Regions from separate parts of the Streptomyces telluris genome, predicted to be linked through region 1. Evidence: riboswitches for the same ligand, from Rfam matches in the RefSeq annotation. Region 1 holds a riboswitch; the other holds the start of a gene.
The links. Region 1 has a riboswitch for S-adenosylmethionine ahead of NQU55_RS31920 (aminotransferase class V-fold PLP-dependent enzyme). Riboswitches for the same ligand answer to the same signal wherever they lie in the genome.
Positions count from the first base shown of each region.

Region 2: another riboswitch for S-adenosylmethionine. It lies ahead of thrC (threonine synthase); the one in region 1 lies ahead of NQU55_RS31920 (aminotransferase class V-fold PLP-dependent enzyme).

Region 1 covers NZ_JANIID010000042.1:7,222-10,620, reverse strand. Annotated here, with positions in the region: gene NQU55_RS31930 (rhomboid family intramembrane serine protease) at 1-288, shown strand, start outside; gene NQU55_RS31925 (Lrp/AsnC family transcriptional regulator) at 298-579, shown strand; gene NQU55_RS31920 (aminotransferase class V-fold PLP-dependent enzyme) at 724-2,082, opposite strand; SAM riboswitch class IV at 2,232-2,348, opposite strand; gene trpD (anthranilate phosphoribosyltransferase) at 2,438-3,399, opposite strand, start outside.
Region 2 covers NZ_JANIID010000003.1:137,573-140,971, forward strand. Annotated here, with positions in the region: gene NQU55_RS04905 (glucosyl-3-phosphoglycerate synthase) at 30-977, opposite strand; SAM riboswitch class I at 1,154-1,297, shown strand; gene thrC (threonine synthase) at 1,315-2,598, shown strand; gene NQU55_RS04915 (ubiquitin-like small modifier protein 1) at 2,676-2,951, shown strand; gene NQU55_RS04920 (cold-shock protein) at 3,375-3,399, shown strand, end outside.

The sequences.
Region 1 (3,399 bases):
TCCGGTGCGATCTCCGGGGTCCTCGGGGCCTTCCTCTACCTCTTCCCCCGGGCCCGCGTCACCAGTCTCTTCCCGTTCCTCTTCTTCCTGCCGCTGCGGTTCCCCGCCTGGGCCGTGCTGCTCTTCTGGTTCGCCCTGCAGTGGGTGGCCGCCCGCGCGGCCGGCGACCGCCCCGGCGTCGCCTACCTCGCCCACGTCGTGGGCTTCGCGCTGGGCTTCCTGTACGCGTGGGCGAGGTACGGCCGTACGACTAGAGTGAAGGCGGGGCTGCCCCCCGACCCCCGATAGGAGCCCGCAGTGATCACTTCGATCGTGCTGATCAAGACCGACGTCGACCGGATCCCCGAGATCGCCGAGCAGATCGCCGCGATCGAGGGCGTGAGCGAGGTGTACTCGGTGACGGGTGCGCACGATCTGATCGCCATGGTGCGGGTGGCCCGGCACGACGACCTCGCGGACGTCATCCCGGGCAGGATCAGCAAGGTCCCGGGCGTCGCCTCGACGGAGACGCATATCGCGTTCCGCACGTACTCCCAGCACGACCTGGAGGCGGCGTTCGCCATCGGCCTGGACGCCTGACGGCACGTCGCAGAAACCACGGGTTGCGCCCGCCCGGCACCGCCGGTCACCACCATCGTGGTGACCCGCCGCGGCGGCGATCAGCCACGACGATCGTGACCGGCGGTGCCGGTACCGGCGCAGCCCGCGATCAAGCCTCCGCCGTCAGGCGACCGGCACGCAGCGCCCGTTCTCCGTCCGGTAGGACCACCTCGCCCCGTCGCGGACGAGCTCACCGACCGCCGTCACGAAGCGTTCGACATGCTCATCGGGCGTGCCGGCACCGAAGCTCACACGGATCGCGTTGAGGGGCGCCCCCTCGTCGGAGCCGCACCCGCCGTCCGCCGAGGACGCGCCGCCGACCAGCGTCCGCACCAGCGGGTGCGCGCAGAAGAGGCCGTCGCGGACGCCGATCCCGTACTCCGCGGAGAGCGCCGCCGCGAAGTGCGAGCTGTTCCAGCCGTCGACGGTGAAGGACAGGACGCCCACGCTCGGGGCGCCGGGCCCGAAGAGCGAGAGCACCCGCACCCCCGGCACCGCCGCCAGCCCCTCCCGCACGGCGGTGATCAGCTGCCGCTCCCGCTCCGCGAGCCGGTCGAAGCCGGCCTCGGTGAGCGCCTTGCACGCGGAGGCGATGGCGTAGGCCCCGATGACGTTGGGCGAGCCGGCCTCGTGCCGGGCGACCCCGTCGTGCCAGTCGACCTCCACCTCGCCGGAGGCGCCCCGCGCGACGCGCCGGCTCGCGCCCCCGCCGGCCAGGTAGGGCTCGGCGTCGCGGAGCCAGTCCGCCCGGCCGGCCAGCACGCCGGCGCCGAAGGGCGCGTACAGCTTGTGCCCGGAGAAGGCGACCCAGTCGGCGTCCAGTTCCGCGATGTCCACGCGCTGGTGGGGGACGAGCTGGGCCGCGTCCACGACGATCCGCGCGCCGTGGGCGTGCGCGGCGGCGGCCAGCTCCCGTACGGGCCACAGCTCGCCGGTCACGTTGGACGCACCGGTCACGCACACCAGCGCGGGCCCGTAGGGCTCGCGGGCCGCGAGCGCCTGCTCCAGCGTCTCGACCGCCTGCCCGGGGGTGCGGGGCGCGTCGAGGTAGGTCACCTCGGCGTCCGCGCGCCGCTCCCAGGGCAGCAGCGCCGCGTGGTGCTCGGTCTCGAAGACGAACACCCGCGTCCCGGCGGGGAGTACGGCCGCGAGCAGGTTGAGCGAGTCGGTGGTCGAGCGGGTGAAGAGGACCTGGTCGCCGTCCCGGCAGCCGAGGAACGCGGCGACGTCCGCCCGGCTGTTCTCGAAGAGCTCCGTCGACAGCTGCGAGAGGTAGCCCGCGCCGCGGTGCACGCTGCCGTAGTAGGGCGCGTACGCCGCCACGTCGTCCCACACCCGCTGCAGGGCGGGGGCGCTGGCCGCGTAGTCCAGCGCGGCGTAGGTCACCTCTCCGCCGGTCACCAGCGGGACCCGGACATCGCACCCGAGAACGGGCAGAGGGGTGCAAACGGACCGGTCGGAGGCAAGGGTGGGGACAGACATGGCGAACTCCCGTAAAAAGGCAGGCGAATTCCACCGCGCGACGGGCGCGGGAAAGGGAAAGAGGGTGCGGGAAAAGGGGCTCTTCGAGCCCTAACGCATTCGCTGAACCACGGAAGGAACTCCCTCGACAACCAGGATCCCTGGCGAGGGACCCGCGCTTGCCGCAGACCTCGCTGCCTGCGACCTGGTCATCACCCGGGGCACCCCGCCACGGAAGGAGGGTTGCCGGACAGCGGGCCGGGGCCGTGTCGCTGTCACTCGTGACCTTGGCGGAGAGTATGGCACAACTGATCGCCGGCCGGGAAGGGGCGTCCGGATCACGGACGCCCCTGCACCGCACTACTCCTTCACGGCGCTACGCGTTGCTCGCCAGCGCCCACCGCTCTAGCACCCGCCGGGCCGCCCCGGAGTCGATGGACTCCCCGGCCCGCACCAGCCCACCCCTGATCTGCTCCGCCAGCGGCTCCTCCGTCGGCGCCAACGCCACCAGCGCCGCGGCGGAGTTGAGGAGCACGGCGTCCCGCACCGGCCCCGCCTCGCCCGCGAGCAGACGCCGCGCGACATCGGCGTTGTAGGACGCGTCGCCCCCCCGCAGCGCCTCCACGGGCACCAGGTCGATCCCCACGTCCCGCGGGTCGAAGGACTCCTCGCGGACCCGTCCCCCGGAGACCACCCACACCTTCGACGTGGCGGTCGAGGTCAGCTCGTCGAGGCCGTCGTCGCCGCGGAAGACCAGCGCCGAGGAGCCGCGCTCGGCGAGCACCCCGGCGAGGATCGGGGCCATCCGGGCGTCCGCGACGCCCGTGGCCTGGGCCCGTACCTTCGCGGGGTTGGTCAGCGGGCCGAGCACGTTGAAGACGGTGCGGATGCCGAGCTCGCGCCGGGCCGCGGCCACGTGCCGCAGCGCCGGGTGGAACTTCACCGCGAAGCAGAGGGTGATGCCGGCCTCCTCGGCCACCTCCACCACCCGCTGCGGGCTGAGGTCGAGGTTCACGCCCAGCTTCTCCAGCACGTCGGAGGCGCCGCTGGCCGAGGACGCCGCCCGGTTGCCGTGCTTGACGACCTTCACGCCGGTGCCGGCGACGACGATCGAGGACATGGTGGAGATGTTGACGGTCTTGGCGCCGTCGCCGCCGGTGCCGACGATGTCCACGCTGGGGCCGGGGACCTCGATCAGCCGGGCGTGCTCGTACATCGTGCGCACCAGGCCGGAGATCTCGGCGACCGTCTCGCCCTTGGCGCGCAGGGCGACCAGGAAGCCCGCGATCTGCGCGCCGGTGGCCTCGCCGCTCATGATCCGGTCCATGGCCCAGGCGG
Region 2 (3,399 bases), on a different contig from region 1:
GCCGCGGGAAGAACCGCTCAAACGTACGCTTACGCGGCGTGCCGCTGCGCGTACTCGGGTATTCCGGCCATCGGCGGACGCTCCTCCGTGTCCACCGCGTACGTCCGCGGAACGAAGCCCTCCGGGGTGCGTTCGAACTGCGTCAGCGCAGGTCGCACCAGGTGCCCCCGGGCCAGCCGGAGCTGCGCGGTGCGGTAGATGGCGGCGGCCATCCGGCCCAGCGCCCGCCCGTCCTGGTGGCGGTGCTTGCGCACGCCCACGTCCACCTGGGCCAGCGCCCCCAGCCCGACCGTGTGCAGCGCGTCCACCAGAAGGCCCAGCTCCACGCCGTAGCCGACGGGGAACGGCAGCTGCTCCAGCAGGGACCGGCGGGCCGCGTACTCGCCGCCGAGCGGCTGTACGAAACCGGCCAGCTGCGGCCAGTGCAGATTCAGCAGGGGGCGGGCCACGAGCTCGGTCACCCGGCCGCCCTGGCCGGCTGCCTCGCCCAGCGGGCGGTCGTACATCGCCTTGACGAAGTGCACGCCGGGGTCGGTCAGCAGCGGCCCCACGATCCCCGACACGAAGTCCGCCGAGAACTCGCGCAGGTCGGCGTCCACGAAGCAGACGATGTCGCCGGTCGTCGCCAGCAGCGAGCGCCAGAGCACCTCGCCCTTGCCCGGCAGCGCGGGCAGGCTCGGCAGCACCTCGTCCCGGTGCACCACGCGCGCCCCGGCCGCCGCGGCGACCTCGGCCGTGCGGTCCGTGGAGCCCGAGTCGACCACCACCAGCTCGTCCACCAGCGGCACCGCCTCCGACATCAGCTCGCGGCGGATCGTCGCCACGATGGTGCCGACCGTCGGCTCCTCGTTCAGCGCCGGCAGGACGACGCTCACCGTGGTGCCGGAGGCCCGCTTGGCGGCCAGAAGCACGTCGAGCGGACGATCAGCAGCGGACCAGGACCGCTCGGCCAGCCAGCGCTCCACCTCTTCCAGCACGTGTACGACTCCCTGTCTCACGGACGTTCTGCGACGCGTTCTGTGACGCATCTCGCGGTGCGGACGCCCCTCTCAACGGGCCGTCCCTTCCGTTACAGTCTTGAACAACGCGGACCGCCGTCCTATGTCGGGGGTCGCCGCGTGCACAAACGCCTGGGCCCCGCCCAGTGCCATACCGCTCATCCAGAGGGGCAGAGGGACACGGCCCGTTGAAGCCCCGGCAACCCTCCAGCCGGTCTCACCGTTCACAAGGCGAGGCTCCCGGCGGGGAAGGTGCCAATTCCGTCTCGTGGTGACGTTCGCCGCGAGGAAGATGAGGAGAAAGGGCCTCGCCTCCATGGCTGTGCAGTCTGTTGAACCCTCTACCACTTCTGTGGACCTCGGACCCGCCGCGGCACTCTCCTGCCGCGAGTGCGGAGAGCGCTTCGACCTCGGTCCCATCTTCGCCTGCGCCCTGTGCTTCGGTCCCCTCGAAGTCGCCTACGAACTGCCCGCCGGCGACCCCGGGACCCTGCGCGAGCGCATCGAGGCCGGCCCCGCGAACATCTGGCGCTACGCCCCCCTGCTGCCCGTCCCCGCCGACGTCGCGGGCAAGCCCAGCCTCAACCCCGGTCTGACCAAGCTCGTCAAGGCCGACAACCTCGCCCGCGCGCTGGGCGTGACGGGCGGCCTGTACGTCAAGGACGACTCCGGCAACCCGACGCACTCCTTCAAGGACCGGGTCGTGGCGATCGCGGTCGAGGCCGCCCGCGCCTTCGGCTTCACGACGCTGTCGTGCTCCTCGACCGGGAACCTGGCGGGTGCGGTCGGCGCCGCGGCCGCCCGGGCCGGGTTCAAGTCGTGCGTCTTCATCCCGCACGACCTGGAGGCCGGGAAGGTCGTCATGGCCGCGGTCTACGGCGGCGACCTCGTCGGCATCGAGGGCACGTACGACGACGTCAACCGCTTCTGCAGCGAACTGATCGGCGACCCGCTGGGGGAGGGCTGGGGCTTCGTCAACGTCAACCTCCGGCCGTACTACGGGGAAGGGTCCAAGACCCTCGCCTACGAGATCTGCGAGCAGCTGGGCTGGCGGCTGCCGGACCAGATCGTCGTGCCGATCGCCTCGGGCTCACAGCTCACGAAGATCGACAAGGGGCTGAAGGAACTCGTCGCGCTGGGCCTGGTCGAGGACCGCCCGTACAAGATCTTCGGAGCGCAGGCGGAGGGCTGCTCGCCGGTCGCCCGCGCGTTCAAGGACGGGCACGACGTGGTGCGGCCGGTGAAGCCGGACACGATCGCGAAGTCCCTCGCCATCGGCAACCCGGCCGACGGGCCGTACGTGCTGGACATCGCGCGGCGGACGGGTGGGGCGGTGGAGGACGTCACCGACGAGCAGATCGTGGACGCGATCCGGCTGCTCGCCCGGACCGAGGGGATCTTCGCCGAGACGGCGGGCGGGGTGACGGTCGGGGTGACGCGGAAGCTGATCGAGAGCGGTCGGTTGGATCCGTCGCTCACGACCGTCGTGCTCAACACCGGGGACGGGCTCAAGACGCTCGACGCGGTCGCGGCGGGGCCGACGGCGACGATCCGGCCGTCGCTGGAGGCGTTCCGCGCCGCTGGTCTTGCCGCCGTCTGACATCTGCGGGCCGGTTGCGCCCACCTGTTCCGCCCTGCGGAACGCCTGCCCACAACTCGTTTCGAGGGAGCTTCCCCATGAGCGTCACCGTTCGCATCCCCACCATCCTCCGTACCTACACCGGCGGGAAGGCCGAGGTCTCCGCCGAGGGCGCGACCCTCGCCGATGTCCTCCGGTCCCTGGAGGAGAACCACACCGGCATCGCCGCCCGCGTGCTCGACGAGGCCGGCAAGCTGCGCCGGTTCGTCAACGTCTACGTCAACGACGACGACGTCCGCTTCGAGCAGGGGCTGCAGACGCCCACCCCCGACGGCTCCGCCGTCTCCGTCATCCCGGCCGTCGCCGGCGGCTGAGGTTTCACAGGGTTCCTCCGTTATTGCCGCACGACGTACCCGGAATCGCCTCGTCCGTAAAGCGGACGGGGCGATTCCGCCTGTTGAGCGCGATACAGTTGGGGCGATCCCCGCCCGGCGTCAGTGCCGAACGCATATGAGAACCCGTCAAGTTGTGCGCGAAGTGTGTGCACGAAATGCCGGGTTGGTTGCGTTATACCCGGCCCGACTTGCCCTGAAATACCCGGAGTTCAGCCGATTTCCTCGATCGGCCATGCCCGGAATTCTCGTCCGAGTGACCTGTTGCAGACGGCATCCGTGCAGATACATTCAGCCGCGGTCGACGCGTTCCGGCGCACACCCACTGGGCTGCCAGGGGGTGAGGTCTGACCCGGGTCCGCGAAGTGCGGTCCTGCGCAAGGGCCAGTAATAGGGGAGTTAGGCATGGCTCAGGGCACCGTCAAGTGGT